One region of the Methylobacterium sp. UNC300MFChir4.1 genome, then DNA from elsewhere that is predicted to be linked to it. Evidence: predicted binding sites of a transcription regulator. Region 1 holds the regulator's gene; each other region holds the start of a gene.
The links. Region 1 encodes PhoB, which activates phosphate uptake and scavenging genes when phosphate is short. Its sites were predicted from a motif close to TGTCATNNANCTGTCAT; they were not measured.
Positions count from the first base shown of each region.

Region 2: BMY19_RS18555 (Orn/Lys/Arg family decarboxylase) is a predicted target of PhoB. The motif match lies at 2,191-2,207, and genes of this name have one in related genera.
Region 3: BMY19_RS21245 (YdcH family protein) is a predicted target of PhoB. The motif match lies at 3,109-3,125, and genes of this name have one in related genera.

Region 1 is NZ_FOCS01000012.1:58,527-68,988, forward strand. It holds gene pstS (phosphate ABC transporter substrate-binding protein PstS) at 1-457, shown strand, start outside; gene pstC (phosphate ABC transporter permease subunit PstC) at 543-1,520, shown strand; gene pstA (phosphate ABC transporter permease PstA) at 1,533-2,423, shown strand; gene pstB (phosphate ABC transporter ATP-binding protein PstB) at 2,446-3,261, shown strand; gene phoU (phosphate signaling complex protein PhoU) at 3,382-4,101, shown strand; gene phoB (phosphate regulon transcriptional regulator PhoB) at 4,224-4,919, shown strand; gene BMY19_RS17170 (protein-disulfide reductase DsbD family protein) at 5,099-7,267, opposite strand; gene BMY19_RS17175 (aminopeptidase P family protein) at 7,405-9,243, opposite strand; gene BMY19_RS17180 (hypothetical protein) at 9,382-9,636, shown strand; gene BMY19_RS17185 (ribosome modulation factor) at 9,637-9,825, opposite strand; gene BMY19_RS17190 (50S ribosomal protein L11 methyltransferase) at 9,876-10,462, opposite strand, start outside.
Region 2 is NZ_FOCS01000013.1:173,034-183,495, forward strand. It holds gene BMY19_RS18555 (Orn/Lys/Arg family decarboxylase) at 1-2,142, opposite strand, end outside; gene BMY19_RS18560 (hydroxyacid dehydrogenase) at 2,440-3,420, opposite strand; gene BMY19_RS18565 (TonB-dependent receptor) at 4,000-6,129, shown strand; gene BMY19_RS18570 (hypothetical protein) at 6,283-7,038, shown strand; gene metB (cystathionine gamma-synthase) at 7,048-8,208, opposite strand; gene BMY19_RS18580 (cytochrome b) at 8,268-8,870, opposite strand; partial or broken gene BMY19_RS18585 (catalase family peroxidase) at 8,867-9,966, opposite strand.
Region 3 is NZ_FOCS01000017.1:79,226-89,687, forward strand. It holds gene BMY19_RS21230 (NADH:flavin oxidoreductase/NADH oxidase) at 1-70, opposite strand, end outside; gene BMY19_RS21235 (phospholipase A2 family protein) at 258-731, shown strand; gene BMY19_RS21240 (propionyl-CoA synthetase) at 780-2,708, opposite strand; gene BMY19_RS21245 (YdcH family protein) at 2,913-3,095, opposite strand; gene BMY19_RS21250 (YdcH family protein) at 3,227-3,487, shown strand; gene purE (5-(carboxyamino)imidazole ribonucleotide mutase) at 3,566-4,066, shown strand; gene BMY19_RS21260 (5-(carboxyamino)imidazole ribonucleotide synthase) at 4,063-5,175, shown strand; gene BMY19_RS21265 (tetratricopeptide repeat protein) at 5,509-6,381, shown strand; gene BMY19_RS21270 (acyl-CoA dehydrogenase family protein) at 6,498-7,652, opposite strand; gene BMY19_RS21275 (acyl-CoA dehydrogenase family protein) at 7,727-8,923, opposite strand; gene BMY19_RS21280 (acetyl-CoA C-acyltransferase) at 8,928-10,115, opposite strand; gene BMY19_RS21285 (3-hydroxyacyl-CoA dehydrogenase NAD-binding domain-containing protein) at 10,130-10,462, opposite strand, start outside.

The DNA of each region.
Region 1 (10,462 bases):
CGGCAAGGGCAACGAGGGCGTGACCGCCACCGTCAAGCAGGTTCCGAACGCCATCGGCTACGTCGAGTCGGCCTACGCCAAGCAGAACAAGCTCTCCTACGCCCTGCTGCAGAACAAGGCCGGCCAGTACCCGCAGCCCGACGACAAGGCGTTCCAGGCCGCGGCGGCGAGCGCCGACTGGAAGGCGACCCCGGGCTTCGGCATCTCGCTGACCAACCAGCCGGGCGAGGCGGCGTGGCCGATCACGGCGGCGACCTTCATCCTGGTCCACAAGGACGCCGCCGACCCGGCCAAGTCCGCCGCCGTGCTCAAGTTCTTCGACTGGGCCTACAAGAACGGCGACACGCTCGCCACCGACCTCGACTACGTCCCGCTGCCGGACAACGTCGTCGAACTGATCCACCAGGAGTGGAAGGACGTGAAGGGCAAGGACGGCAAGCCTGTCCTCAACATGTGAGCGTGACGGGGAGGGGGTGAGAACCTCCTCCCTCGCTTCCGGGAACGCACCGCGCTACCACGCCCCCCTTCGCAGAGAACCGCGGATGCCCGCTTTGACCGAATCGATCGCCCTCGGCCGAACCCGTTCCGCGACCGCGCGGAAGGCGCCGAGCCGGAGCCTCGACACGCTGTTCCGGACCTGCTCGTACGGCGCGGCCCTGCTGGTGCTGCTCGTGCTCGCCGGCATCCTCGGCTCGATCCTGTACGGCGGCTGGCCCGCCTTCCGCGAGTTCGGCTTCGGCTTCCTGACCTCCAGCGCCTGGAACGTCGGGACCGAGCAGTACGGCGCCCTGGTCGCGGTGATCGGGACCGTCGCCTCCGCCTTCCTGGCCCTGCTGATCGGCGTGCCCGTCTCGCTGGGCATCGCGGTCTACCTCACCCAGCTCTGCCCGGGCTGGGCCCGCAAGCCGGTCGCCATGACGATCGAGCTGCTCGCGGCCGTGCCGAGCATCATCTACGGCATGTGGGGCCTGTTCGTGTTCGCGCCGCTCCTGGCGCGCTACGTCCAGATCCCGGTCTCGAACCTCGTGGAGGGCATGCCGATCGTCGGCACGCTGTTCTACGCCCGGGTGCCGTCGGGCGTCGGCGTCTTCACCGCCGGGATCATCCTGGCGATCATGATCGTGCCGTTCATCGCCTCGATCGCCCGGGACATGCTCGACCAGATCCCGACCGTGCTGCGCGAGAGCGCCTACGGCATCGGCTGCACCACCTGGGAGGTCGTGCGCCACGTGCTGGTGCCGCAGGCGGCCGTCTCGATCATCGGCGCGATCATGCTGGGCCTCGGACGGGCGCTCGGCGAGACGATGGCGGTGACCTTCGTGGTCGGCAACGCCAACCGGCTCTCGGCCTCGATCTTCGACCCCAGCTCGACCATCGCGTCGCGCATCGCCAACGAGTTCAACGAGGCGGACGGCCTCCAGCTGAACGCGCTGATGGCTCTGGGCTGCATCCTGTTCGTGATCACCTTCGTGGTGCTCATCATCGCCCGGCTGCTGACGCGCCGCGTCCAGGCCGCCTGAGGAGCACGCGCGATGGTTTCCTCCAGCACGATCGCCGCCGCTGCCCAGCGCCGCCCTGGCCGCGTCCGCCAGGGACGCCGCGTCGCCGACCGGACCCTGCGCGTCGCCTGCACCGCCGCCACCGTGGTGGGTGCCCTGGTCCTCGGCTCGATCCTGGTGATGCTGATCGTCCAGGGCGTGCGCGGCTTCACGCCGACCCTGTTCACCAACCCGACCCCGGGCCCCGGCTCCGAGGGCGGCGGCATCGCCAACGCCATCCTGGGCAGCGTCGTGCTGACCGGGATCGGCATCCTGATCGCCACGCCGGTCGGCGTCATGGCCGGGACCTTCCTGGCCGAGTACGGGCGCGGCTCGAAGCTGGCCGCCCTGATCCGCTTCCTCAACGACGTCCTGCTCTCGGCGCCGTCGATCCTGATCGGCCTGTTCGTCTACACGCTGATGGTCCGGCCGATGGGCACCTACTCGGGCTGGGCCGGCGGCGTGGCGCTGGCGATCATCGCCGTGCCGGTGATCGTGCGCACCACCGAGGACATGCTGCGCCTCGTGCCCGGCACCCTGCGGGAGGCCGGCGCGGCGCTCGGCGCGCCGCCCTCGACGGTGATCATGAGCGTGACCTGGCGGGCGGCCTCGGCCGGCATCGTCACCGGCATCATCCTGGCTCTCGCCCGCATCGCCGGCGAGACCGCGCCGCTGCTGTTCACCGCGCTCAACAACAATTCCTGGTTCTCGGCCAACCTGATGGGCGGCGTCGCGAACCTGCCGGTGATGATCTACCAGTTCGCCCTCTCGCCCTACCCGAACTGGCAGGGCCTGGCCTGGGCGGGCGCGCTCCTGATCACCACCACCATCCTGGCGCTGTCGATCATCGCGCGCCTCGTGATCAAGCCGCAGGCCTCGCGCTGAGCCCCCTTTCGAGGACACGACGATGAACGCCGCCTCCGCGATCCCCACGGTCGAGCTGAACCGCAACCGCGCCGAAGAGGGCGGCCCCGTGCGGATCGCCGTCAAGGACCTGAACTTCTACTACGGCAGCTTCCACGGGCTGAAGGACGTCAACCTCAACTTCCACGACCGGCAGGTGACGGCGCTGATCGGCCCTTCCGGCTGCGGCAAGTCCACCCTGCTGCGCTGCTTCAACCGGATCTACAGCCTCTACCCGGAGCAGCGCGCGGAGGGCGAGATCCTGCTCGACGGCGAGAACATCCTCAGCCCCTCCGTCGACCTGAACGAGCTGCGCTCGCGCATCGGCATGGTGTTCCAGAAGCCGACGCCGTTCCCGATGTCGATCTACGACAACGTGGCCTTCGGCCTGCGCCTCTACGAGAAGCTGCCGAAATCCGAGCTCGACGGCCGGATCGAGGAATCCCTGCGCAAGGCCGCCCTCTGGGACGAGGTGAAGGACAAGCTCCGGCAGCCCGGGACCGGCCTGTCGGGCGGCCAGCAGCAGCGCCTGTGCATCGCCCGGACGGTGGCGCAGAAGCCGGAGGTGATCCTGTTCGACGAGCCGACCTCGGCGCTCGACCCGATCTCGACCGGCCGCATCGAGGAGCTGATCGAGCAGCTGCGCGACGAGTTCACCATCGTGATCGTCACCCACAACATGCAGCAGGCGGCGCGCATCTCGCAGTTCACCGCCTTCATGTATCTGGGGCAGCTCGTCGAGTTCGGTCCGACCAACCGGATGTTCATGAACCCGACGGAACGCCGCACGCAGGACTACATTACCGGCCGCTTCGGCTAGTCTGCGGCTAGTCTGCCGGGCCGCTCCGGTCCCGGGACCGCCGCTCGCGTCTCCGGCGCGCCGGCGGGTCCCGCAAGCCTCCCGGAGGGCCGTCCCCGGGACCCCATCGAAGGATCCGCCATGCCCGGCCATATCGTCACCTCCTACGACACCGACCTGGAGAACCTGCGTCGCTCGATCTCGGAGATGGGCGGCGTCGCCGAGAAGATGACCGCGGAGGCGACCGACGCCCTCGTGCGCCGGGACGACACGCTCGCCCAGGCGGTGATCCTCGCCGACAAGCGCCTCGACGCGCTGCAGCGGGACATCGAGGAGCGCGCCGTGCTGCTGATCGCCCGGCGCCAGCCCCTGGCGATCGACCTGCGCGAGACCATCTCGGCGATCCGCGTCTCCGGCGATCTGGAGCGGATCGGCGACCTCGCCAAGAACGTCGCCAAGCGCGTGGTGGCGATTTCCGACCAGGCGCCGGCCCAGAAGATCGTGCTCGGCGTGCGCCACATGAGCGACCTCGCCGAGGGTCAGCTGAAGGACGTGCTCGACGCCTACGGGAGCCGCGACGTCCAGGCGGCCCACGACGTCTGGGAGCGCGACGGCGAGATCGACGCCCTGTACAATTCCCTGTTCCGCGAGCTCCTGACCTACATGATGGAGGATCCGCGCAACATCTCGTTCTGCACGCATCTCCTGTTCTGCGCGAAGAACGTCGAGCGCATCGGCGACCACACCACCAACATCGCCGAGACGATCCACTACCTCGCCACGGGCGAGACGCTGGCGGGTGACCGGCCGAAGAACGACGCGTCGAACTACGCGACCGTGGACGGCGTGCAGGCGCCGTGAGGCGCCGACCCCGGCGCCTTCCTGTGGGCGCGGCCGGGGTCACTCTCCGTGCGGGTTGAGGCGGGGCGGCGCCTCCTGCACCATCCGGGGACCGCCCGCAGAACGAGTCTTCGAACGTGAGCATGCAAGTCCTGATCGTCGAGGACGAGGAGGCCCTGAGCACGCTGCTGCGCTACAACCTGGAGGCCGAGGGCTTCCTGGTGGATTCGGCGGCGCGCGGCGACGACGCCGAGCTGCTCCTCGCGGAGCGGATCCCGGACCTCGTCCTGCTCGACTGGATGCTGCCCGGCCTCTCGGGGATCGAGCTGTGCCGCCGGATCCGGGCGCGCCGGGAGACCGAGCGCCTGCCGGTGATCATGCTCACCGCCCGCGGCGAGGAGGGCGACCGCGTCCGCGGGCTCGGCACGGGCGCCGACGACTACATCGTCAAGCCATTCTCGGTCCCGGAGCTGCTCGCCCGGATCCGCGCGCTCCTGCGCCGGGCCAAGCCCGCCCACGTCTCGGACCGGCTGGCGGCCGGCGACCTGGAACTCGACCGCACCGGCCACCGCGTCCGCCGCGGCGGCGAGGAGCTGCATCTGGGCCCCACGGAGTTCCGGCTCCTGGAATTCCTGATGCTGGCGCCGGGCCGGGTCTTCTCCCGCGAGCAGCTCCTCGACGGGGTGTGGGGCCACGACGTCTACATCGACGAGCGCACCGTCGACGTCCATGTCGGGCGGCTGCGCAAGGCGCTGAACGGCCCGCGCCAGACCGACCCGATCCGCACGGTCCGGGGCTCGGGCTACGCCTTCGACGAGACCTTCTCGCTGGAGGCCTGAGGCGGCCTCACGGGCCGTCCGGATAGGACTTCGCTCCGGCGCACCGTCATCGCGAGCGCAGCGAAGCGACCCAGGGCGGCGGGACGCCTGTGAGCGCGGCGCTGCTGGGTTGCTTCGCTCCGCTCGCAAAGACGGTGGGACGGGCCCGCGAAGATTCGCGCGTCCCGGTCTCCAGGGACTCAGCGCGCCAGCGCCGCGCTCCGGCCCGAGGCGGCCGGCACCGCCTCCAGCGCCGCCAGGACCGTCCCCTCGGTGAGGATCTGCGGCAGCACCTGGGGCTCTCCCGTCCCGGTATAGAGCAGGTAGAGCGGGACGCCGCTGCGCCCGTGCTTCTCCAGGAGGCGGGTGATCTCGGGGTTCTGGTTGGTCCAGTCGCCCTTCATGTAGGTCACGCCGCGCTCGGCCATCGCGGCCCGCACGGCCTTGGTGTTGAGCGAGGTCGCCTCGTTGACCGCGCAGGTGATGCACCACGCGGCGGTCATGTCCACGAAGACGGGGCGGTGCGCGTCGACCAGGGCGTCGAGGCGCGCCTGCGTGAACGGCTCGATCCCGTCGGCGGCGGCCTGCGCGGCCGGCGCGGCGCGGTCCCGGGGCAGGGTGACGGCGAGGGCCCCGACGGCGATCAGCGCCAGCGCCGCGGCGGCCTGCGCGACCCGGCCGGCCCGCGGCGGGGCGGCGCGGCCGTGCTCCCAGGCCCAGGCGGCGAAGCCCACGAGGACGAGGCCGATCAGCGCCGCCAGCAGCCCGCGCGGGTCGACCTGCTGCGCCAGCACCCAGATCAGCCACGCAACGGTGGCGTAGACCGGGAAGGCCAGCACCTGCTTGAGGGTCTCCATCCAGGCGCCCGGCCGCGGCAGCGCCCGCAGGGCCGGCGGCCAGAGGGTCAGGAGCAGGAAGGGCAGGGCGAGGCCGAGGCCGAGGCTCGCGAAGACGGCGAGCGCCACGCCGGCGCTCTGGGTCAGCGCGAAGCCCACCGCCGAGCCCATGAACGGCGCCGTGCAGGGCGTCGCCACCAGGGTCGCGAGCACGCCGGTGAAGAACGAGCCGCTCAGGCCGCCGCGCCGGGTGAGGCCGTCGCCGAGGCCGGCGAGCCGGCCGCCGACATGGACCGCGCCCGAGAGGCTCAGGCCCATCGCGAACAGCAGGTAGGCGAGCCCCGCCACGATGGCGGGCGACTGGAGCTGGAACCCCCAGCCGATCGCGGCCCCGCCGCTCTTCAGGCCGATCAACGCGGCGGCGAGCGCCAGGAAGCTCGCCAGGACGCCGGCCGTGTAGGCGAGGCCGTGGAGCCGCAGCCGGGCCGGCCCCTCGCCCGCGTGCCGCACGAGGCCGAGCACCTTGATCGACAGGACCGGGAAGACGCAGGGCATCAGGTTGAGGATCAGGCCGCCGAGGAAGGCGAAGGCCGCGGCGGTCGCCAGCGTCAGCGCGTCGAAGTCGGCGGCGGCCGGCGCGGTCGCGGGCGGCGCGGTCGCGGCCGGCGCCGCGGCGGCCGGGAGCACCGGCTCGTCGCCGTACGCGAAGGCGAGCCGGCGGGTCCCGGCGGCGTCGACCGCCTCGACCGTCAGGACGCCGGGCAGCGCGGCGGGCACCGGGTCGGTCGGGCTGCTCCGGGCGAGGGTCAGGTGCAGGCCGGTCCCGTCGACGCTCATCACCTGCGCGGCGGCGTTGTCGATCGCCGTCTCGGCGTAGGGGAAGTACGCGGCGTTCCGGACCGCCTCGGGCTTGAGGCCGGCCGCGGCGAAATCGAGGCGCAGGGTGTCGCCCTGGCTCGACAGGCTCAGGGGCCAGAGCGCCGGCACGGGGAGCGCAGCGCGGGCGCGCGCGAACAGCGCGGCGTTGGCCGGGTCCGGCTCGGCGTTGCCGACCGGCAGGGTCAGGGCGAGATCGGCCGAGCCGGGCACGCACTCGGTCTCGCAGACGAGGTAAGTCAGCTTGGCCTGGATCCGCACCGGGTCGGCCGGGTCGAGGCTCGGCGGCGGCGTCACCGGGACGAGGAGCGTGACCTCGCCCTCGTAGCCGTAGTTCATGAGGGTCGCGATCGGGATGCGCTCCGGCGCCGGCCACCGGATCGCGCCGGCGTTGAAGCCGGCCGGCAGGGTCCAGGTCACCTCCGGGGGCAGGCCGGAATCGCCCGGGTTGCGCCAGTAGACGTGCCAGCCGGGCTTGACCTGCATCCGCACCGCCAGCGTGAAGGGCTGCGCGCCGGCGACCGCGGCGGGCTCGGCCACGAGGCTCGCGCGCACGAGATCCGCGGGCGTGCGGAAGCCCTGCGGGAACCCCTGCGCCGCGGCGGCCGAGAAACTCGCGGCGACGGCCAGGATCAGGAGGGCGAGGCGGCGGATCATGCTGTCCCTTCGCGCGCGGGGCGGTCGCGGTTTCACGCGCGGCGTGTCGGGCTCGGCGCGGGCGTTTCCATGGCGTCCGGTCTTACCATGGCGTCGGGTCTTACCACGGACCGCGTTCGGGATCCCCTGCGGCCGGCTCACCCCTCGAGCGGCGCCGTCGCCCGCTCGAGCCAGTCGCGCGTCGCGGTGTCGAGCCCGGGCGCCAGGGTCTCGCGGACCCTCGCATGATAGGCGTCGATCCAGGCCCGCTCCCCGGGTTCGAGCAGGTCCGGCCGGATCAGCCGGCGGTCGTAGGGAGCGAGCGTCAGCGTCTCGAAGCCGAGCATCGGGCGCTCCCCGCCCGCGATCGCGCGGGCCTCGACCAGGACGAGGTTCTCGATCCGGATGCCGTAGGCGCCGCGGGCGTAGTAGCCCGGCTCGTTCGACAGGATCATGCCGGGCTCGAGCGCCACCGTGCCGGTCTTGGCGATCCGCTGCGGCCCCTCGTGCACCGACAGGAAGGCGCCGACGCCGTGACCGGTGCCGTGGTCGAAGTCGAGGCCCGCCTGCCAGAGCGGTGCCCGCGCGAAGGCGTCGATCTGGGCGCCGGTCGTGCCGACCGGGAACACCGCCCGGGCGATGGCGACGTGCCCCTTCAGCACCCGCGTGAACCGGTCGCGCATCTCCGGGCTCGGCGCACCGACCGCGACCGTCCGGGTGATGTCGGTGGTGCCGTCCGGGTACTGCGCTCCCGAATCGATCAGGAACAGCTCGCCCGACTGGACCGCCCGGTCCGTGGCGCGGCTCACCCGGTAGTGGACGATCGCGCCGTTCGGTCCGGAACCCGAGATCGTGGGGAACGAGACCTCGCGCAGGTCGCCGCCGGCGGCCCGGAAATCCTCCAGGGCCTCGACGGCGGCGATCTCGGTGAGGCCGCCGGCCACGGCCGCACCGTCGAGCCAGGCGAGGAAGCGCGCGACACTCGCCCCGTCCCGGACATGGGCGGCGCGGGCGCCCGCGATCTCGGCGGCGTTCTTGACCGCCTTCATGCCGGTGATCGGGTCCTTGCCGACATCGGCCGTGCCGCCGGCAGCCTCGATCTTCTCCTTCAGGGCGACGGCGCCGGTCGCGGCGTCGAGGCGGACGCGCGCGCCCGCCAGGGATGCCAGCCCGTCGTCCAGGTCCGCCCGCGGCAGGATCTCGGCGATCGGCGCGAGTTCCGCCCGCAGGGCCGGATCGACGTTCGGAGAGACGAGGTACAGCCGGGCCCGTCCCTCGCGCGGCAGGATGGCGTAACCCAGCGCCAGGGGCGTGTGGGCGACGTCGGACCCGCGCAGGTTGAAGGCCCAGGCCAGGTTGTGCGGGTCGGAGATCACCAGGGCATCGCAGCCGCCCTCGGCGAGCGCCGCCCGGATCCGGGCGAGCTTGTCGGCGGCCCCCTCGCCGCACAGCGCGTCGGGATGGACCACCACCGGACCGGCCGGCGGCCGCGGCCGACCGGCCCAGACCGCGTCGACGAGGTTCGGCACCGCCCGCACGGTCCCGCCGGCGCGGGTCACGGCCCGCTCCAGGCGCGCCAGACCGTCCGGGGTGTGCAGCCAGGGATCGTAGCCGAGCACCTGATCCCGCCGCAGGTTGGCCCCGACCCAGGCCTCCGGCGTCGATTCGGCGAGCGGCACCACCGTGACGAGGCCGGTATCGACCTGCTCGGGCGCCTGCAGGGTGTAGCGCCCGTCGACGACCAGCGCCGCGGACTCCATCAGGATCACGGCCGTGCCGGCCGAGCCGGTGAAGCCCGTGAGCCAGGCCAGCCGCTCGGCGTCGGCGGGAACGTATTCCGACTGGTGCTCGTCGGCCCGCGGCACGACGAAGCCGTCGAGTCCGGTCTCACGCAGCGCCGCCCGGAGGGCCTCGATCCGCTCGGCGCCCTTCCGGTGGCTCGGGTCGTCGAAGCTCTGGAAGCGCTGGCGCTGTCGGGACGGACGGGTCTCGGTCATGTGGCGAGCCTAGCGCCCGCCGCTCCCGCGTCGCAACACCCTGTTGTCATGAGAAAGAGGTTGGTCGGAGGTCGGTTGCGGTGCTTAAAGATCGTTAGCAATCTTATCACGCCGCGGATTCTCGCTTATTACTCAGACATGCCACGCCGCGTTTACTACCGGATCAGCGACAGACCCGACGGCCGCTTCGACGCCGTCGTGACGATCGAGCCCGACACGGTCGTCCGCCGCGACGGCTTCGATTCGCTCGCCGAACTCGAAGAGTGGATCGACGGCCTGCGCGCGCTGATGGCGGCGCTCGGCGCGCCGGTGTCGCAGGCGGACGCACCGGGGTCGCCGGCCGAGACCGCGGGCGCGCCTGACCGGCCGGGCCGGCTGCGCACCGCGCGCTGATCAGCCGTTCGTGATCGGCAGGTCCGGCGCCCGGTCCGCGGGTGCCCCATCGTAGCCCTCGATCCAAGCCCGGCGCGCGGGCGAGTCGGCCGGATAGGGGCAGGCATCCTTGGGCCGCCCCTGCGCCCGGGCGCGAGCGCCCTCGGCGATGGGGTCAGCGGGCGGATCGTGGAGCGACGTCTGGCTCATGGCCGGACAACACGCCGGCGCGCGTGGAGTTCGGGGCGATGCCGCGCGGGTCAGCGCCGCGGACGCTGCGCCGCGCCGCCGCGCGTCAGGACCAGGGCGACCCACCCCTCGATCACGCCGCGCCGCACGAGGGAGAAGCCCTGGAGACGGTAGGCGGAGAGCACGCCCGGCACGTCGCGCTCGATCAGGCCGGACAGGACCAACACACCCTCGGTGGCGACGACCCGCGCCAGGGTCGGCGCCAGGAGCCTGAGTGGCCGGGCCAGGATGTTGGCGAAGACGAGATCGAAATGGCGCGGCCGGTCGGCGAGGCGGTGGCGGACCCCGGGCCCCTCGTAGAGCTTGAGATAGGGGCCGAGCCCGTTGGCGCGGGCGTTCTCGCGGGCCGTGCGTACGGCCTCCGCGTCGAGGTCGCCGGCCACCACAGGCTGCCGCAGGGCCTTGGCGGCCGCGAAGGCGAGGATCCCGGTTCCCGTGCCGACATCGAGGACGTGGACCGGGCGCCGGCGCTTGAGTTCCGAGACCAGGGCGCGGAGGCAGCCCAGCGTCGTTCCGTGATGCCCGGTCCCGAAGGCAAGGGCGGCCTCGATCTCGATGGCCAGATCGTTGCCCCGGACCGAGTCGCGGTCGTGCGAGC
Region 2 (10,462 bases), on a different contig from region 1:
CAGCATCAGCGTGGTGGCGATCCGCCCCTCGGCCTCGGCGATCGGCACGTAGTCGACCTTGTTGCGCGTCAGCAGCTGGGCGGCCCGCTTGGGCGGCATCACCATCTCGGGCAGGTGCTCGGGGGCGAACTGCCGCCGCTGCAGCGTCGAGGTGCCGGCCTCCCGGTGGAACGCGTGGAACTCGCCGCAGAGGTCGCGCAGGCGCACGCCCCGGTAGCGGTTCGGCCGGCGGTTGACGAATTCCGGCATGGCCTCCTCCAGCGGGACGTTGTCGTCGTGGAGCCGCTTGAAGGCGACGAGGCCCGAGATCAGCGTGCCCGCCTTGGAGGATTCCACCCCCGGGGTCAGCAGGAAGAGCAGCGAGTTCAGGTCGTTCTTCTCGGCGACGATCCGGTTCTCACGCAGGTATTGCGCCACGATCGGCGCCGGCACGCCGTGCTGGGCGTAGGCCCCCGTGTGCCGGTCGAAGCCGGGGGTCAGCACGGTGAGCTTGTTCGGGTCGGTGATGGCGTAGCCCGGCGCCACGTGGGTGAAGCCGTGCCAGCGCGCGCCCGGCTTCAGCTCCCAGTGGCGCGGCGTCGTGGCGAGCTCGTCCGTCGGCACGCTCTCCCACGGCACCTCGGCGCCGTCGGCATTCACCGTCACGTCCGGCACGAAGGGGTCGAAGAACCAGCGCCGCGCGGGGTCGCGCTCGTTCTCCTCGAACTCGCGCCGGATCGCCCGGACCTTCTTGCGCCACTCGATCCCGAGCCGGATCGTGTCGTCCCACAGGATCATGCCGGAGCGCCCCTTCATCATCTGGGCACCGACGTCGAGGGAGGCGAACAGCGGGTAGAAGGGCGAGGTCGAGGCGTGGACGAGGAAGCTCTCGTTGAGCCGCTTGTGCTCGACCCGCCGGGTCTGGCCGCGGATGTGGCCGTCGCGGGTGTGGATCTGCGAGGCCTGGGAGAAGCTCGCGAGCTGCTTGTGGGTCGACTGCGTGGCGACGATGCCGGGCGATGTCTCGTCGAGCCCGGTCAGCCCCATGGCGAACCGGCGGGCGTAGAGCGGGTGGAACTTCATGAAGCCCGCCCAGGCCTCATCGAACAGGATGTAGTCGCAGAGGTGGCCGATCTTCTCCAGGATCTCCTGGGCGTCGTAGATCGTGCCGTCGTAGGTGCACTGCTCGATCACCGCGACGCGGAACGGCCGCTCCCGGCGCCACGCCTCCGGGTCGGTCACCAGCGGGTTCCGGCGGATCTTCTCCCGGATCCGGGTCTCATCCAGGGCCTCGTGGAAGATCGGCCCGATCAGCCCGTAGGCGTTGCGGTCGGTCTCCAGAAAGATCGGGATACCGCCGCCCAGGAACAGGGCGCCGTGGTGGGCCGCCTTGTGGTTGTTGCGGTCGAACAGGACGAGGTCGTCCTCGGCCACCAGGGAGGACAGGACGATCTTGTTGGAGGCCGAGGTGCCGTTGAGGACGAAGTAGGTCTTCTCCGCTCCGAAGATCTTGGCGGCCTCCTTCTGGGCCTTCAGCGCCGGGCCCTCGTGGGTCAGCAGGTCGCCGAGATCGAGGACCGAGTTGTCGAGGTCGTCGCGGAAGATCGCCTCGCCGAGGTGCTCCACGAAGATCCGGCCGATCGGCGACCGGTTGTAGAAGATGCCGCCGTTGTGGCCCGGGCAGGTCCAGAGCTGGTTGCCCTTCTCGGCGTAGTCGACGAGCGCGCCGAAGAACGGGGTCTTGAGGGTCTCGGCGTACTGCGTGACCCGGCTGACGAGGCCGCGAGCGATGAATTCCGGCGTCTCCTCGGCGAGGAAGATGTAGCCGTCGATGAAGTCGAGGAGCTCGACCGGGATGTCCTCCAGCCGCTTGCGGCGGACCATGATGACGATCGGCATCTCCAGGCCGCGCCGGCGCATCATGTCGATGAGGGCGGCGGCCTTGCCGTCGAGGCCGCGCTTGCCCCAGTCGACCACGAGGCAGCCGACCGCCGCGTCGGTCTGGACCGCGATGGCCGCGTCCTCGACGCGCCGGGCGCGCACCACCTCGAAGCCGCGCTGCTCCACGGCCGCCACGATCTGGTTGACGCGCGCGCCCTCGAGATCGTCCGGGTCGAAGGCCGGGGCGCACATCAGGACCGTGAAGCGACGGTGGAAGTCCATGGAGCCCTCTCTGGCCTCGGATGCAGCGGGTGGCTTTCCGGCCCGTCTGCGACGATTGCATGACACGGCGCGCGGCGGGCGGTCGCGGTCCGGACGAAACACCGTGAACCGGGCCGGCCACGACCGCCGCGCCGTCAGGATCGGCCGCGGGTCCCCTCTCCCGTGCGGGAGAGGGACAGGGTGAGGGGTGAGACCTCACCAGTGAGGCTCCCCCTCGAATCGCGTCGATCGGGTGCTTGATCCCGAAGCCTCTCGTCCCTCACCCCAACCCTCTCCCGCACGGGAGAGGGGAGACCATCACACCTCGCGCCGCCGCTCCCAGACGTCCGGGTTGACCAGCCCGCCCGGCCGCCGGCCGGCGAGGACGTCGACCACGCGGGTCGCGGCGGTCTCGGCGGTGTGGATCAGGGCCGCCCCGGTGGAGCCGCCGACATGGGGTGTCAGGATCGCCCGGGGCTGGCGGGCCAGCGGGTGGTCGACCGGCAGCGGTTCCTGGGCGAAGACGTCGAGCCCGGCGCCCGCGATCGTGCCCGCCTCCAGCGCCTCCACCAGGGCCGCCTCGTCGATCAGGCCGCCGCGGCTGGTGTTGATCAGGAAGGCCTCCCGCTTCATCCGGGCGAGCTGGTCCCGGCCGATCAGGCCGCGGGTGCCCGGGGTCAGCGGCACGTGCAGGGAGACGATGTCGGATTCCGCCAGGAGCGCGTCGACCGAGGCGGCCCGCAGGGCGCCGGCGTTGGCGAAGTCCGCGTCCGGGCGGCTCGGGCCGTAGGCCAGCACCCGCAGGCCCAGGGCGGCGCCGAGCCGGGCGGTCGCCTGCCCGATCGCCCCGAAGCCGACGAGGCCCAGCGTCAGGCCGGCGAGCTCGATCAGCCGGGCGGTGAACTTGAAGCTGTCGTCGCCGGCCCGGACCGAGCGGTCGGCCTCCGGCAGGGCCTTGGCCAGGGCGAAGATCAGCGCCAGCGTCTGCTCGGCCACCGAGACGGCGTTGGCGCCGGGCGTGTTCACCACCACGATCCCGGCCCCGGTCGCCTCGGCCGTGGCGACGTGGTCGGTGCCGGTGCCGTGCACCCCGATCACCCGCAGGGCCGGCGCCGCCGCGATGGCGCGGGCCGGGAAGCCGGTGTTGCGGGTGATGACGGCGACGCAGTCGGCGACCTCGCGCGCCAGCGTCTTGGGATCGGTCGCGCTCGCCGGGCGCGGCTCCAGGCCGGCCGCGCGCAACCGGTCGAGGCCTGCCGCGTGGATCGGCTGGACGATGAGGCACGGACCGGTGATCACGGGAGAAGACCTCTGCACAAGAGGAGGGGTGACAGGCACGTTTCGCGCCGGGCCCGTCTAGGCGGGGTGGGCAACCCTGGCAACCGGGCGCCCCGATCGCGGCGCCGCGGCCGCCGGTCGGCGCTCCCGCGGGCCCGTCGGGATCCGGTGGTCGCGCGGTCGAACGCCCCGGCGGCCCGACCGGCCGCGCACGATCCACGGGAAATCGCGGCCGGGTCCGGCCTCGGCGGCCTCGTCCGGACCGATGATCCCAGCCGTGCGCCTCGGCCGAGCTGCGGCCCGGCCCTCCGTGAAATCGCCGCCCCGATCGCGCGAAGATGGTCGCGTCATTGATAAACACGATGTCCTGAAATACATCTATGTATATACGACAATAAATATCTATAATGTTCGATCAGCGCTGCGATCGCACTGTAGAGTTGTAATTTCTCCAAATGTATTTTTGACACATGTAGAGATATTTGCTGCCTTGCTCCGTGATTCGGAGCCATCGTCACGACAATGCAGTCCCACGACTTTTCAGTACCTGTTTCCGCGCGGAACCGGCGCCGGCGGCGCGCGGCCCGGCCGGTTCTCCCGATGGCTGTCCTGCTGGGCTTCGTCGGTTCCGGGCCGCACGCCGCCCGCGCCGAGGAGGCCGGGGCCGGCCGGGACATCCAGCTCGACGAGCTGTCGGTCGCGAGCGCGGCCGCGCCGCGCGGCCCGGTCCCGGCTTATGCCGGTGGTCAGGTGGCGCGGGGCGGGCGCCTCGGCCTTCTGGGCGATACCGAGACCCAGAAGGCGCCCTTCAGCATCGCCAGCTACACCGACACGCTCATCCGGGACCGGCAGGCGCGGACGGTGTCCGAGACCCTGGTCCTCGATCCGTCGGTGCGCGCCACGCAGACCACGGGGGCGCCGTTCGACTCCTTCTCCATCCGGGGCTTCCCCTCGAACGAGAACACCAGCGGCGAGGTCGCCTTCGACGGGCTCTACGGCGTCGCCCCGAGCTTCCGCATCTTCACCGACTACGTGGAGCGCATCGAGGTCCTGAAGGGGCCGTCCGCCGCCCTCACGGGGGTGTCGCCGAACGGCGCGGTCGGCGGCGTGGTCAACATCGTCCCCAAGCGCGCCGGCGCGGACCTGACCCGCGTCACCCTGGATTACGGCTCGACCGCCTGGGGCGGCAGCCAGGTCGACGTCGCCCGCCGCTGGGGGCCTGGCCGGGAATGGGGCGCCCGCGTCGTCGGCAGCCTGCACGGCGGCGCCACGCCCTTCGACCGCCAGACCGAGACGACCGGCGTCGGGGCCCTGGCCCTCGACTACCAGGGTGACCGGTTCCGCGCGTGGCTCTACCTGCTGGCGCAGACCGACCGCTTCAACGCGCCGCTGCGCCCGTTCCTCCTGCGGGCCGGCGTGCCCGTACCGCGGGCGCCCGACGGCCGCCTGAACCTGACCCAGCCCTGGGAATACTCGGACGTCGACGATCGCGGCGGTCTGCTGCGCACCGAGTACGACCTGACCGATCAAGTCACGCTGTTCGCGGATGTCGGCGGCGGGCAGACCGGAGTGGAGCGCTACTTCCAGTCGGCGCCGACGATCCTCAATGGCCGCGGCGACACGACCAGCACGCCGCAATTCTACGCGCTGGGCGTCGACCGGCTCACCTACGACGGTGGCGTCCGGGCCCGGTTCGAGACCGGCTTCATCCGGCACGCCCTGACCGTGCAGGGCTCCGTGTACGACGAGGCGACGGCACGGCGGTTCTCGCCCGGCCGGGGCGCCTACCTGTCGAACCTCTACGCGCCGACCCTCGTCCCGTACATCGCGCCGATCTACGGCGTCGGCCGGCCCCGCCTGTCCGACAGCACCCTGTCGGGGATCGCGGTGGCCGACACGCTGTCGGCCCTCGACGAGCGCGTCCTGCTGACGCTGGGCGTGCGCCGCCAGCGCGTGGAGGCGCACAACTACGTGTCGAATGTCGGCACGCTCACCTCGTCCTACGACAAGAGCGCCACGACCCCGATGGTCGGCCTCGTGGTGCGGCCCTGGGACTCGGTCTCGCTCTACGGCAACTATATCGAGGGCCTGAGCCGCGGCGACGTGGCCCCGGCGGTGGCGACCAATTCCGGCACGATCCTGGAGCCCTACGTGGCCAGACAGGTCGAGGCGGGCGTGAAGCTCGATCTCGGCCGGTTCGGCGCCACGCTCGGCGCCTTCCGGATCACGAAGCCCGCGGGCGAGCTCGGCCCGCAGGGGCGCTTCGCGGCGACCGCCGAGCAGCGCGTCGGCGGGCTCGAGCTGAGCCTGTTCGGCGAGATCACCCCGCAGGTACGGGTGGTCGGCGGCGTGACCCTGCTCGACGGACGCCTCGTCAGGACGGCGCTCGCCGCCAATCGCGGGAACCGGCCGATCGGCGTGCCGGAGGTCCAGGCGAGCCTGGGGGCCGAGTGGGACCTGCCCGGGTTGCCCGGCCTGACGCTCAACGGCGCGGTCATCTATACCGGGCGGCAGTTCGTCGACCTCGCGAACACCCAGGCCCTGCCGGACTGGGCCCGCCTCGACCTCGGCCTGCACTACACGACGCGCGTCGCCGAGCGGCCGACGACCTTCCGGGCCAGCGTCCTCAACGTGACCGACGCGCGGTACTGGACCGGGGTCGCCTCGTTCGGCACCTTCTTCCAGGGCGCGCCGCGCACCTACCTCCTGTCGATGGCGGTGGATCTCTGAGCCGGACCGGTGCGGCCGCGCCGGGCCTGCCGAGCAGCACGATGTTTCACGGGAAACATTTTCTTAACCCCGAGCGGCGACCGCGCGGGACCGGCGAGCTGTTGCACCGGCGCCGTCGCGGCGCCGCGCCGGCCGGGTTACCATCGGTCCGGCATGACGACATCGAGCTGGCGCACCCTCCGCAACGTGCAGGCCCGGAAACGGCTGGAGAAGGCCCTGCCGGCCATCTTCCCGGCGCCGGTCCTGCAGCACGCCCTCGCGCGGCCCCTGATCCCGCCGACGCCGCGGCTCGCCGTCGAGAGCTACTGGCGCAACCACATCCTCCGGGCCGACCGGCTCGCCCGGGCGCTGGCGGCCCGCTCCGGCACGCCCGAGGGCTGGGCGTGGCAGATCGGGGCCGAGGGGCGGGCCGGGAGCTTCCGCACGCCGCCCGCGCCGTTCCGCGATCCGGCCTTCGCCCGCGGGCGGGGCGCCTGCTGCATCTGCGGCCAGCCAGTCTACCGGTTCGGCTGGCACCGGGATCTCTGGGCGCGCGGCGCGCCCAACACCAATGCCGGCTGGCACGCGGCCTGTGTCGCGGCGTGGAAATTCTGGATCGCGCCGCACGCCCAGGTCCGGGCGCTCAAGCTCCGCCAGCGCCACCGCTGCACCACCACCGGCAAGCGCCTGCTGAAGACCGCCGAGGTCGACCACCTGCTGCCGCTCTACCGGGTCTGGCGCGAGCACCGCGACGCGCCCTGGCCGGAGCTCCTCGGCTACTGGGGCGCGCCGAACCTGCGGGTGGTCAACCGCGCCGCCCATCTCGACAAGTGCCGCGACGAGGCGGCCGAGCGCTCCCGGACCGTGCAGCGCGCCCGTTTCCGGGTTGTCGAGGACGAATCCGGGTTCAGCGTGGTCGAGGAGGAGTGACCGGCCGGCTCAGCCCTCCAGGGCCTGGAAGGCCCGCCCCAGATCGGCCAGCAGGTCGGCCTCCGCCTCCAGGCCGACCGACAGGCGCAGCAGCCCGTCGGTGATGCCCGCGATGGCGCGGGCCTCCGGGTCCATCGCCGCGTGCGTCATGGTCGGCGGATGGGCGATCAGGCTCTCGACGCCGCCGAGCGACTCGGCCAGCGTGAAGACCCGCAGGGCCTCCACGAAGGTCCTCACCGCGTCGCGGCCGCCGGCCAGCTCGAAGCTCAGCATCGCCCCGAAGCCCGCCTGCTGCGCCTTGGCCAGGGCGTGCCCCGGATGCGTCGGCAGGCCCGGATAGTGGACCCGGGCCACCGCCGGATGGGCGTCGAGGAAGGCCGCCAGGGCCGCGGCGTTGCGCTGCTGCTGCTCTACCCGGACGAACAGGGTGCGCAGGCCGCGGAGCGTCAGGTAGGCGTCGAGGGGCGAGCCGGTGACGCCGATCGTGTTCGCCCAGGCGGCGAGGTCCTCGCCCATCGCCTTGTCGGCGGCGATCACGGCCCCGCCGATCACGTCGGAATGGCCGTTCAGGAACTTGGTGGTGGAGTGGACGACGAGGTCTGCCCCGAGGGCGATCGGCTGCTGCAGGGCGGGCGATAGGAAGGTGTTGTCCACCACCGCCAGCGCGCCGGCCGCCTTCGCGTCCGCGGTGATCCGCCGGACATCGACCACGCGCATCAGCGGGTTGCTCGGGGTCTCGATCAGCACGACCTTCGGTCCCTGGGCCAGGGCCGCCGCCAGCGCGTCCGGATCGGTCTGGTCGACGAAGGCGACGCGGTAATGGCCCCGCTCCGCGCGGAAGCTGAGCAGGCGGTGCGTTCCGCCGTAGCAATCGTGCGGCGCGACCAGGAGATCGCCGGGCCGCAGGCTCGACAGGGCGAGGTCGAGGGCTGCCATGCCGCTCGCCACCAGGACGGCGCAGGCGCCGCCCTCGAGCTTGGCGATCGTGTCGGCCAGCGCGTCCCGGGTCGGATTGCCCAGGCGCGAGTAATCGTAGGGGCCGGGCTGCTCGAAGGCCGGGAACTTGAAGGTCGTCGACAGGTGGATCGGCGCGATCACCGCACCGAAGGCCGCGTCCTGGGCCACGCCGTTGGCCGCCGCGACGGTACGCGCCGCTAATCCCTCTGACATCGCCTCGTCCTCCACGCAGAGATCGCCCGTCCCGTCCGACCAGATCGGGCGAGCGTTCTTTATGGAGAACGGATCAGACTTTCAAGAGAACGATAGAGTCGTTTCGGCGGCTCGGTGGTCCTGGCCGGTGTCGAACGCCAGGGCGCCATGCTGGCGAAGACCCCGTCCCGGCGGATCAGCGCGTGCAGCAGCGCCGCCGCCAGATGCGCGAGGATCAGGGCGAACAGCCCGTAGGCCAGCACGGTGTGGAGCCGGCGCAGGGCCGCGTACAGGATCGGGTCCTGCGGCAGGATCGGCGGCAGGACCACCGAACCGGCGAGGATGACGGGGTAGCGCGCCGCCGACAGCATCGCCCAGCCGATCAGCGGCATGGCCAGCATCAGGCCGTAGAGCAGGATGTGCGAGGCGTGGGCCGCGCGCTTCTGCCAGCCCGGAAGATCGGCCGGCAGGGGCGGCGGGGCATGGCGCCAGCGATAGGCGAGTCGGAGCCCGGCGAGGACCAGGATCAGGATCCCGAGCGGCCGGTGCAGGGCCACGAGGGCGCCGTACTCGGCGAGCGACGCCACCATGGCGACGCCGATCAGCAGCATGGCTAGGATCAGCGCTGCCATGGTCCAGTGGAGCAGGCGGGCGGGCCGGTCGAAGCGGTCGGGCTCGGTCACAGGGCGGCTCCGTGGATCGCGGCGCCGGTGACAGCGCTCGGGGTCTTGGCCTCGCCGGACCGGCGGGAGACGGATCGCGCGTAGGCCGCCGACCGGGCGCTCAGCAGCGGGTCGTCGCTCGGCGCGATGCCGTCCGGCAGCACCAGCGGATCGAAGTTGACGTCGCGGCAGCTGGCGGCGGCCTCCGGCGTCGCCGCCGTGAGCGTCAGGGTGCCGACATCGACCGTCTCGCGGTCGGCCGGCCAGGGCCGCGTCGCGTCGGCGGTCGGGTCGCCGGCCTGGCCGAGCGTGACGATCAGGTGCCAGTGCCGGGGACCCTGGGCCAGCTGCGCGGCGAGCGCGTCGAACAGGGCGTTCGCGCCGCCCGGTGCGGCCTCGGCCGCCGGCGCCGGGTCGGGGACCATGGCCCAGCGCACCGGCCGGGCGGCGCCGTCCGCGGCGACGAACCGGAAGGCGTTGAGGCTCCAGTAGGTGCTGTCGGCGAAGCCCGCGGTCACGGTCCGCGCCTTGATCAGCGCGGCGGCCTTCGCGCTCTCCGGATGGTCCGCGAAGAAGGCCTTCAGGCGCTCCGGATCCGGCTTGCCGGTGGCCGGATCGGGCTTGGCCGCGAGGAGCTGCGCGTAGAAGGCCTCGGGTGTGCGCACCGGAAAGACCGGGATGTTGTTCATGCCGGTGCGCCACTCCTCGCCGTCCGGCAGCCGGAAGCGCAGGGCGAGGCTGCGCACGGTGGCGGCGGCGTCGGCCGCGTAGGGCTGGCCGCCGGCCAGCGCCACCCGCCCCTCGACCGGCGTCACGCGTTCCGCCGCGAACACGCCCGCCTTCGAGAGGCGCGCGCCCGCGCCGTTGCTCGTGAAGCGGCCCGCGACGCACATCCCCTTGGCGTGGTTGCGCCGGAAGCCGGGATGCGGTCCGTTCACCTGCTCGAACCGGTCGATGATCCGGGCCGGCGTGAGCTGGCCGGGCGAGAGCCAGCCGCCGGCATACGCGAAGTGCCGGCGGTCCCGGCCAGGGCCGCGCCGATGGCGGAGAGGCGCAGGAGCAGGGCGGTCCCGGTCATGCCGGGGGACGCACCCGTGAGATCGTGCAGCAGCGTCATCGAGTCCCTCAGGATCAACCGCGATCACGCCTCTTCGCGCACCCGCCGCGATGGTTTCAGGCGGTGTGGGTCGTGCGCAGCGCCGGGGGGAGCACCCGCGTCGACCGGTGGGGGTGCGGCCCGTCGAGCGGGCCGGCCGCGATCCGCGAGCCGTGCGTCCCGGTCGGGGCCGCCCCGCGCTCGGCCCCTTGCGCCAGGCGGTTCGGGCCCTTAGATCCGTCTCACCGGTCACGACGGCACGTCGTCCGCCGGGACTTCCTCAGCATTACCGGCCAGCACCGATCCTTCCGGATCGCGACGCCGTCGGGCGCGAGCGCAGGCTCGACCCGGACCGGGTGCGTGAGGGAGCGTCCATCGTCCAGCGCCGCACCGAAGGGCCTCCGGGCCGTTCCGCGTCGCGCCCTGTCGACGGAGGCACCGAGATCCGGTTCGGCCGGTTCGGTTCCGTCGCCGGGGAAAAGGGTGGTTGACAGGAAAGTCCGGGGCAGCTTATACG
Region 3 (10,462 bases), on a different contig from region 1:
GCGCGACGAGGATGCGGTTCTCGAGCGTCAGCGCGTCGAGCGTCAGCGGTTCGAACAGGCGAGCGGTCATCGGCAACTCCTGGTGGAGGGTTCACTCTGGCCCAGGACGGGCGCGGCGGCCAGTGCGGTGCGGCAGAGCACCTCTGCGGGCGGGCGTTGCGGGAACTTGCGGATGTGGCCGCCCGTTTCCTGGCCTGTCGCCGCATCGCGGCAATCGACGCGAACCGCCTGAGGGGGCGAGATCGCCCGAGGTCCAGATGATGCTCACCAGACTCGCCGTCCCGCTCGCCCTGGCCGCCGGCTGCGCCGCCCTCGCGGGCACCGCCCAGGCCCAGCCCGCCGCCTTCGGCGGCCCCAAGATGCTGATCCACGGGAATTACTGCGGACCGGGCAACAACGCGCCGCTCCCGCCGATCGACGCCCTCGATGCCGCCTGCGCCCGCCACGACGCCTGTACGCCGAACGGCGGCCTGCCTTCGGAGGCCTGCAATCTCCGCCTGCAACAGGAGGCGACGCTGATCTCGCGCGATCCGCGGCAGCCGCAGGATGTCCGGTCCCTCGCCGGCCTCGTGGCCGCCACCGCGACGCTGATCCCGTCCGAGCCGAACGCCCGGCGCGTCCCGGCCTCGGTCACCACGGGTCCGACCGCGGGGACCTACGCGCCCGCCCTGACGCAGCCGGCGCCGACGGTCGATATCGACACCGACGACGACGGCGCCGACGCGGATTGAGGCGGGCCGCGATCGCCCGTCAACGCGCAAGCGGCGCGGTCCGGCACCCTACCGGTCCGCGCCGATCCCCCGGTCCTTCAGGCTGTCGCCGATCTCGTCGAGGGCCGCCGCGTCGTCGATCGTCGCCGGCATCGTCCAGGGCTCGTGATCGGCGATGCGCTTCATGGTGGCCCGCAGGATCTTGCCCGATCGGGTCTTGGGCAGCCGCGGCACGGTCAGCGCCAGCTTGAAGGCCGCCACCGGGCCGATCTCGTCCCGCACCTTGGCGACGAGTTCCCGCTCGATCGTCTCGGTCGGCCGGGCGACGCCGGCCTTCAGCACCACGAACCCGCAGGGCACCTCCCCCTTCAGCGCGTCGCGGATGCCGATGACCGCGCATTCCGCCACGTCCGGGTGGCTCGCCAGCACCGCCTCCATGCCGCCGGTGGACAGCCGGTGGCCCGCGACGTTGATGATGTCGTCGGTCCGTCCCAGGACCGTGATGTAGCCGTCGGCGTCGATCACCCCGGCATCCGACGTGTCGTAGTAGCCCGGGAAGGTGGCGAGGTAGCTCGACCGCATCCGGTCGTCCGAGCCCCAGAGCGTCGGCAGGCAGCCGGGCGGCAGGGGCAGGCGGATCGCGATGGTGCCCATGGTGCCCGCCGGAACCGGCTTGCCGCCCTCGTCCAGCACTTCGACCCGGTAGCCCGGCATCGGCACGCAGGTGCTGCCGTGCTTCACCGGCAGGAGGCCGAGGCCCATCGGGTTGCCGGCGATCGGCCAGCCGGTCTCGGTCTGCCACCAATGGTCGACCACCGGTCGGCCCAGCACGCGCTCGGCCCAGGCGACCGAGTCGGGATCGGCGCGCTCGCCCGCCAGGAACAGGCTGCGGAAGGCCGAGAGGTCGTGATCGGCGATCCGGGCGCCCTTCGAATCCTCCTTCTTGATCGCCCGCAGGGCCGTCGGCGCGGTGAACAGGCAGACCACCCCGTACTCGGCGACCACCCGCCAGAAGGCGCCGGCATCGGGCGTGCCGACAGGTTTCCCCTCGTAGAGGACCGTGGTGCAGCCGTGCAGGAGCGGCGCGTAGACGATGTAGGAGTGGCCGACGACCCAGCCGATGTCGGAGGCGCAGAAGTAGGTCTCGCCGGGCTGGACGCCGTAGAGGTTCGGCATCGACCAGGCCAGGGCGACGAGGTAGCCACCGGTATCGCGGACCACGCCCTTCGGCTTCCCGGTCGTGCCGGAGGTGTAGAGGACGTAGAGCGGGTCGGTGGCGGCGACCGGCACGCACGCCGCGCTCCGCCCCGCCGCCCGGGCGGCCGCGACGGTCTCACCCCAGTCGCGATCCCGGTCCGCGACGAGGGTCGCGGGCCCTTGCGGGCGCTGGAGGATCAGGCAGGCCTCCGGCTTGTGCCGCGAGGCCGCGATCGCCGCGTCGAGGAGCGGCTTGTAGGCGACCACGCGGTTCGGCTCGATCCCGCAGGAGGCGGCGAGCACCACCTTCGGCGCCGCGTCCTCGATCCGCACCGCCAGCTCGTTGGCGGCGAAGCCGCCGAACACCACCGAGTGGACCGCGCCGAGCCGGGCGCAGGCCAGCATGCCGAACAGCGCCTCGGGCACCATCGGCATGTACAGGATCACCCGGTCGCCCTTGCCGACGCCGAGGTCGGCCAGCACGGCGGCCAGCACCGCCACCTCGTCGCGCAGCGCCCGGTAGGTGATGCTGCGCTTGGTCCCGGTCACGGGCGAGTCGTAGCGGATCGCCACCTGATCCGCCCGGCCCCCGTCCGCGTGGCGGTCGACCGCGTTGTGGCAGGCGTTCAGGGTGCCGTCCGGGAACCAGCGTCCGTAGGGGCCGGAATCCGGCGCGAAGGCCCGCTCCGGCGCCCGCGCCCAGTCGAGGGCCCGCGCCGCGCCGAGCCAGAACGCCTCGGGGTCGCGGCAGGCCGATTCGTAGATCTCCGGGTAGCGGCCCTGCAGGCTGGCTCTCGTCATCGGTTGGGCGTTTCCTCGCGGACCGCTCTCCGGCGGCGGGTCGCAGAGTAGCCCATTCTCGCGCGCACGGGAGTGGCCACGGGAGGGAGTGGCCACGGGCGTGACGGCCGCGGCTCGGTGCCCCCAAAAGAAAACCGCCGCACCGGGGCTCCCGATGCGGCGGTCGTCAGCGTGAATTCGCTATCGTATTGGACGTCTCAGGCGTCAGTGCAACGTGTCGTTGCCCGCCTGGAGCTTGTTGATCTCGTCCTTGAGGAGGAGTTTCCGTCGCTTCAGCTCGGCGATGTGGAGGTCGTTCGCCGAAGGTCTGTGGATCGCTTCCTGAATCTCGCGCTCGAGGGCTTCGTGCTTCCGGGCGAGTTGGTTCAGATGCGTCTGCAGCGACATGAGTCGAATCTCCTGTCATCGTTTCGACACAACGAGATTGGCACAGGATGCCGGACCTGTCGAAGCGTTTTCTGCTGCTAAGTCTGATGATTGCTTACCGCGCCGCCTTGTCCGGCGCCGGAGCGTGACGCATGCTCTCGGGCGACGAACGGTCTTCGGGTTCTCAGGTGACGATGGCGGACGAGGCGGGTGAGGGTGCGCAGTCGGACCTCCAGGGCGAGCTGGCGCGGCTGCGCGAGGAGCACCGGGATCTCGACAGCGCCATCGAGGCGCTGGAGCGCAGCGTCGCCGGCGATCAACTCCAGATCCAGCGCCTGAAGAAGCGCAAGCTCACGCTGCGCGACCGCATCTATCACATCGAGGACGCGCTCACGCCGGACATCATCGCCTGATGCCGGTGGACGCCCTCCGGCCCCGCCTTGCCGCGGGCCCGCGCCGCCTGTAAGCGCCCTCTTTTGCCGGGATCAACGATGGCGTCGCCTCCTCCGGTCGCGATCATCATGGGCAGCCAGTCCGACTGGGCGACCATGCGTCATGCCGCCGAGACGCTCGACGCGCTCGGCGTACCGTACGACGCGCGCATCGTGTCGGCCCACCGCACGCCGGACCGGCTCGTCGCCTTCGCCAAGGGCGCGGTCGCGGCCGGCCTCAAGGTGGTGATCGCCGGTGCGGGCGGCGCCGCGCACCTGCCCGGCATGGCGGCCGCGATGACCCGCCTGCCGGTCTTCGGCGTGCCGGTGGAGTCGAAGGCCCTCTCCGGCCAGGACAGCCTGCTCTCCATCGTCCAGATGCCGGCGGGCATCCCGGTGGGGACCCTGGCGATCGGCCGGGCCGGGGCGGTGAACGCGGCCCTGCTCGCCGCCGCCGTCCTGGCGCTGACCGATCCGGACCTGGCGGAGCGCCTGGAGGCGTGGCGCGCGGCCCAGAGCGCCTCGGTGGCCGAACGGCCGGTGACGGAAGAGAACGCGTGACGGACAAGATCCTCGGCCCCGGCTCCATCCTCGGCATCGTCGGTGGGGGCCAGCTCGGGCGCATGATCGCGCTCGCGGCGGCCGATTACGGCCTCAAGGCGCATGTCTACGCGCCCGACGCGGACAGCCCCGCCTTCGACGTGGCCGCCCGGACCACCTGCGCGGCCTACGACGACGCCGCGGCGCTGGCGGATTTCGCCCGCGGCGTCGACGTCGTGACCTACGAGTTCGAGAACATCCCGCACGCCACCGCCGACGTGCTGGCCCGGCACGCCGTCCTGCACCCGAACGCGCGCGCGCTCTCGACCACGCAGGACCGGCTCTCCGAGAAGGAGTTCATCAACGGCCTGGGCATTCCGACGGCGCCGTTCCGGGCGGTGGACACGCCCGACGACCTCGACCGGGCGATCGAGGTGATCGGCCTGCCGGCCGTGCTCAAGACCCGCCGCTTCGGCTACGACGGCAAGGGGCAGCGCATGCTCCGCGAGCGGGCCGAGGGCGACCGCAATGCCCTGTTCGCCGAGTTCGGCGGCGCGCCGCTGATCCTGGAGGGCTTCGTGCCGTTCGAGCGCGAGGTCTCGGTGGTGGGCGCGCGCGGGCGCGACGGCAGCTTCGCGGCCTACGACCTCTGCGAGAACGAGCACCGCGACCACATCCTCGCGCTGACCCGGGTGCCGGCGCCCGGCGTGTCCGCCGAGACGGGCCGCGCCGCCGTCGAGATCGCCCGGCGGATCGCCGACGCCCTCGACTATGTCGGCGTGCTCGCCGTCGAGATGTTCCTCGTCCGCGAGGACGGGGCGGAGCGGCTCGTGGTCAACGAGATCGCGCCCCGGGTGCACAATTCCGGCCACTGGACCAGCGAGGGCGCGCTGACCTCGCAGTTCGCCCAGCACGTCCGGGCCGTCTGCGGCTGGCCGCTGGGCGATGCGGGCCGGGTCGGCGGCCTGCCCGTCGAGATGCGCAACCTGATCGGCGCCCAGGCCGACGACTGGCACGCCCTGCTGGCCGAGCCCGGCGCCCACCTGCACCTGTACGGCAAGGGCGAGGCGCGCCCCGGCCGCAAGATGGGCCACGTCACGCGCCTCGGGCCGGGTCCGACCGGATCCTGAGGCTTCGAGGGCACACCCGCGTCGCCGCGTGATCGCCGGAGGGCCGTCCGCGGCCCCGCGGAACGGTCGAGCCATACCTTCGCCACATCCCGCCGCTTCCACGACAGTGTGGTCGGTTCCGAATGCTGCCGCTCGAGCCCGCCCGCACCGCTCCGGTCCCGCCGGGACCGGCGGGGGCCGGATCACGAGGCGGCGCTTCTTAAGCCGGCCTTCACCGTGATGCGCGACGGTGCCCCGAACTCGGGCGTGCCCGGCGCTCGGCGCGGGCTCTTGGACTGTGAGGGGCGGGGCGGGCGCGCGCGGAGCGGGCGACGCCTCGGGGAGAGTGGGGCAATGAACGTACGCAACCGGCTGGGACGGAAGACGGCACTGATCGGCGCGGCCTTGGTCTCGGCTGCCGGCCTCGCGGGCTGCGAGACCGTCGGCAGCGCGGCCGGCCCGCGGCAATACGCGGTCCTGGAGAAGGACACGACCGGCGCCACGAACGTCAACATCGCCTCCCTGACCGAGGTCGTGCAGCGCAACCCGAACGACGCGGCGGCCTACAACACCCGCGGCGCCGCCTACGCCCGCGCCGGCCAGTTCAACGACGCCATCGGCGACTTCACCAAGGCGATCCAGCTCGATCCGAACTCCGCCTCCGCCTACAACAATCGCGCCCTGGCGAACCGCCAGATCGGCCGCGACGGCCCGGCGCTGCAGGACTTTTCCAAGGCGATCGGGATCGATCCGAATTACGGGCCGGCCTATATCGGCCGGGCCAATGTCGAGCGCGCGCAGGGCAACCTCGACCAGGCGCTGAACGACCTCAACGTCGCGATCCGCCTGAGCCCCGAATCCGCGCAGGCGTACCATGCCCGCGGCCTCGTGAAGCAGAAGCAGGGCCAGGACACCCAGGCGATCGCCGATTTCGACGCCGCCATCGACCGCGACCCGTTCGTGGCCGCGCCCTACGCGGCCCGCGGCCAGAGCCTGATCGCGACCAACCAGTACGCGAAGGCGATTGAGGACTACAACGCCGCGCTCAACGTGAATGCCAAGGACGCCACCTCCTGGGCCTATCGGGGCCTCGCCTACGAGAAGCAGGGCCAGCGCAAGGAGGCGATGGAGAACTACCAGCGCGCCTCGACGATCGACCCCAACAACACCGTCGCGCGGGCCGGCCTCGGCCGCGTCCAGGGCGGGGTCGGCACGCTGTTCAACTGATCGCTCCGTCATCGCGCGCGGAGCGAGGCGGCCCGGGGCAGCGCGACACGTTCGCGCGCGGCGCCACCGGATCGCTCCGCTCCGCCCGCAGGGACGGTGCCAGCGCCTGAGGCGAACTACGCCGCCAGCAGGCCGTTCTCGTCCTGCGTGATCCGGCGCAGGTGGTGGGCGGTGTCGCCGAGCTGGTACTCGATCATGGCGAGCCGCTTGAAGTGGTGGGCGCCGATATACTCGAGCGTCATGCCGATGCCGCCGTGGAGCTGCACCGCCTCCTGGCCGACGTAGCGGCAGGCCTTGTTGATCTGCACCTTCACGGCCGACAGGGCCGCCGCCCGCGCGCGCGGCTCGGGTGTGTCCACCATCATGGCGGCGTAGAGCGCCATGGAGCGGGCCTGCTCAAGCTGGATCAGCATGTCGACGGCGCGGTGCTGCAGCGCCTGGAACGAGCCGACGCTGACGCCGAACTGCTTGCGGGTCTTGAGGTACTCCACCGTGAGCTTGTGGAGCGCGTCCATGGAGCCCACCGCCTCGGCGGCGAGCGCCGCGATCCCGTGCTCCACCACCCGCTCCAGGAGCGGCAGGCCGCCCTCCGGGTCGCCGAGCGCCGCGTCGGCCGGGAGCGTCACGTCGGAGAAGGACACCTCGGCGGCCCGGCCGCCGTCCTGGGTCGGGTAGGCCTCGATGGCGACGCCGGGGGCGTCGGTCGGGACGAGGAACAGGCCGATCCCGCTCGGGTCGCGCCGCTCGCCCGAGACGCGGGCCGAGACCACCATCAGGCCGGCCGCGTCGGCGTTGGGCACGACGCTCTTCGCCCCGCTCAGCACGTAGCCCTCGCCGGAGCGCCGGGCGGTCGTCGCCACGTCGGCGAGGTCGTAGCGGGACTGGCGCTCGGTGTGGGCGAGGGTCAGGCGGAGGTCGCCGGCGACGAGTCCCGGGACGAGGCGCTCCCGCTGCGCGGCGCTGCCGCCGAGCCGCAGGGCCGTCGAGCCCAGCACGAGGCTCGCGAGCAGGGGCTCGACCACGAGGTTGCGGCCCACCGCCTCCATGACCAGCATGGTCTCGACCGGGCCGCCGCCGAGGCCGCCCTCGTCCTCGGAGAAGGGCAGGCCGGCGACCCCGAGTTCCGCGAAGGCCGCCCAGCCGTCCTCGGGGAAGCCGAGGGGCGCCTTGAGGCGCGCCTGCCGGCTCTCCAGCGACGGGTAGAGGTCGGCGGCCAGCCGCTCGACGCTGTCGCGCAGGAGCGACTGGTCCTCGTTCAGGTCGAAATCCATGGTGTTCCCTCGCGGATGTCGTCGGAGGCGCCCGGCACCTCAGGATGAGGGGGAGGACGGGGCGAGGCGACCGCTCACAACCCCAGGATGCCCTTGGCGATGACGTTGTGCTGGATCTCGTTCGAGCCGCCGTAGATCGAGACCTTGCGGTTGTTGAAGTAGCTCGGCGCCGCCGCGTCGACCCAGTCGAAGCCGCCGGGCAGGTTGTTGGCCCCGGCCCCGCGCGCGGGCGCCGCCAGGGCGAAGGGCCCGGCGAGCTCCACCAGCAGCTCGGTCGCCGCCTGCTGGAGCTGCGAGCCGCGGATCTTGAGCAGCGACGAGGCCGGGTCCGGCTCCACCGAATCCGCCCTTCCCTGCTTGGCCGCCACCCGCATCTGGGTGATCTCCAGGGCCTTCAGCTCGACCTCGACCTCCGCGACGCGGGCGCGGAAGGCGGGATCGTCCCACATCGTGCCGGACCCGGCCGGCATCTCGCGGGCCAGCCGCTTGATCCGGGCGATCCGCTCCTTGGTGAGGCCGATCCGGGCGATGCCGGTGCGCTCGTTGGCGAGCAGGAACTTCGCGTAGTCCCAGCCCCGGTTCTCCTCGCCGACGAGGTTCTCCACGGGCACGCGCACGGCGTCGAAGAAGACCTCGTTGACCTCGTGCCGCCCCTCCAGCGTCAGGATCGGCCGCACGGTGATCCCGGGCGTCGTCATGTCGATGAGCAGGAAGGAGATGCCGCGCTGCTTCTTGGCCTCGAAATCGGTGCGCACCAGGCAGAAGATCCAGTCGGCGTGCTGGCCGAGCGTCGTCCAGGTCTTCTGGCCGTCCACGACGTAGTGGTCGCCGTCGCGCACCGCCCTGGTCTTCAGCGAGGCGAGGTCCGAGCCGGCGCCCGGCTCGGAGAAGCCCTGGCACCACCAGTCGTCGAGGTTGGCGGCGCGCGGCAGGAAGCGCGCCTTCTGGTCCTGCCGCCCGAAGGTCGCCAGCACCGGGCCGAACATGTAGCAGTTGAATTGCTGGGGCAGCGGAACCGCCGCCTGGAACAGCTCCTCGGTGTAGATGTAGCGCTGGATCGGGGTCCAGTCCCGGCCCCCCCATTCCTGCGGCCAGTGCGGCACCGCCCAGCCCTTGGCGTTGAGGATCCGCTGGCTCGTGACGTAGTCCTCCTTCGAGAGACTGCGCCCCTCCGAAACCTTCTTCCGGATCTCCGCCGGGATTTCCGTCCTGCAGAAGGTCCGGACCTCGTCGCGGAACGCGATCTCGTCGTCGGTGAAGCGCAGGTCCATCGGCTCAGCTCCGGGCGATCTCGAATAGGCCGGCGCAGCCCTGGCCGCCGGCGACGCACATGGTCACGACGGCGTAGCGCGCGCCGCGGCGGCGGCCCTCCAGCAGGGCGTGGCCCACGAGCCGCGCCCCCGACATGCCGAACGGGTGGCCGACCGCGATGGCGCCGCCGTTGACGTTGACCTTCTCGGGGTCGATCCCGAGCGTGTCCCGGCAGTAGACCGACTGGGACGCGAAGGCCTCGTTCAGCTCCCACAGGTCGATGTCGGAGACGCGCAGGCCCTGCCGCTCGAGGAGCCGCGGCACCGCGAAGACCGGGCCGATGCCCATCTCGTCCGGCCCGCAGCCCGCCGAGGCGAAGCCTCGGAAGATGCCGAGCGGTTCGAGGCCGCGCCGCGCCGCCTCGTCGGCCGACATCAGCACGCTGGCCGAGGCGCCGTCCGAGAGCTGGCTGGCATTGCCCGCCGTGATGAAGGCCCCCTCCCCGCGCACGGGCTTGAGCTTGGACAGCCCCTCCAGGGTCGTGTCCGGGCGGTTGCCCTCGTCCTTGGCGAGCCGGGTCTCGACCTCCCGGGTCTCGCCGGTGGCCTTGTCGGTCACCGCCATGACGGCGCTCATCGGGACGATCTCGTCGTCGAACAGCCCGCATTCCTGCGCCGCAGCGGTCCGTCGCTGGCTCTCCAGGGCGAAGTGGTCCTGCGCCTCCCGGGAGATCCGATAGCGCTCCGCCACGATGTCGGCGGTCTCGATCATCGGCATGTAGATCGCCGGCAGATGCGCCTCCAGCCACGCGTTGCGGGTCAGCTCCCGCTGGACCTTCGGTTGGACGAGGCTGATCGACTCGACGCCGCCCGCCACCGCCACCGGCACGCCGTCGAGGATGATCCGGCGCGCCGCGCTGGCGATCGCCTCCAGGCCCGAGGCGCAGAAGCGCGAGACCGTGACGCCGGCCGACTCGACCGGGATCCCCGCCACCAGGGCCGCGTGGCGGGCGACGTTGCCGCCCGTGGCGTTCTCGGGATAGCCGCAGCCGAGCACCACCTCCTCGACGGCCGCGGGCTCCAGGGACGCCCGATCCAGGGCGCCGCGGATCGCGTGGGCCGCGAGGTCGGCGCCGCGGGTGAGGTTCAGCGCGCCGCGATGCGCCTTGCCGATGGGCGTGCGGGCGGTCGAGACGATCACCGCTTCGGTCATGATCGCTCTCCCGCTCAGGCGTTCTTCAGGCCGGCGAAGCTGCCGCCCTCGGCGGCGAGCTTCTTCAGGAGCGGCGCCGGCTCCTGGCTGTCGTCGCCGGTCTCGGCCGCGAAGCGCGACAAGGCTTCGACGACGGTCTTCAATCCGACCGTGTCGGCCCAGTGCATCGGGCCGCCGCGCCAGGCGGGCCAATTGTAGCCGTTGATCCAGATCGTATCGATGTCGCCGGGCCGGGCCGCGATGCCCTCCTCCAGGATCCGCGCGCCCTCGTTGACCATCGGGTACATGAGCCGCGCGACGATCTCGTCGGCCGTGAAGCTGCGGCGCGCGACGCCGTGCTCGGCGGC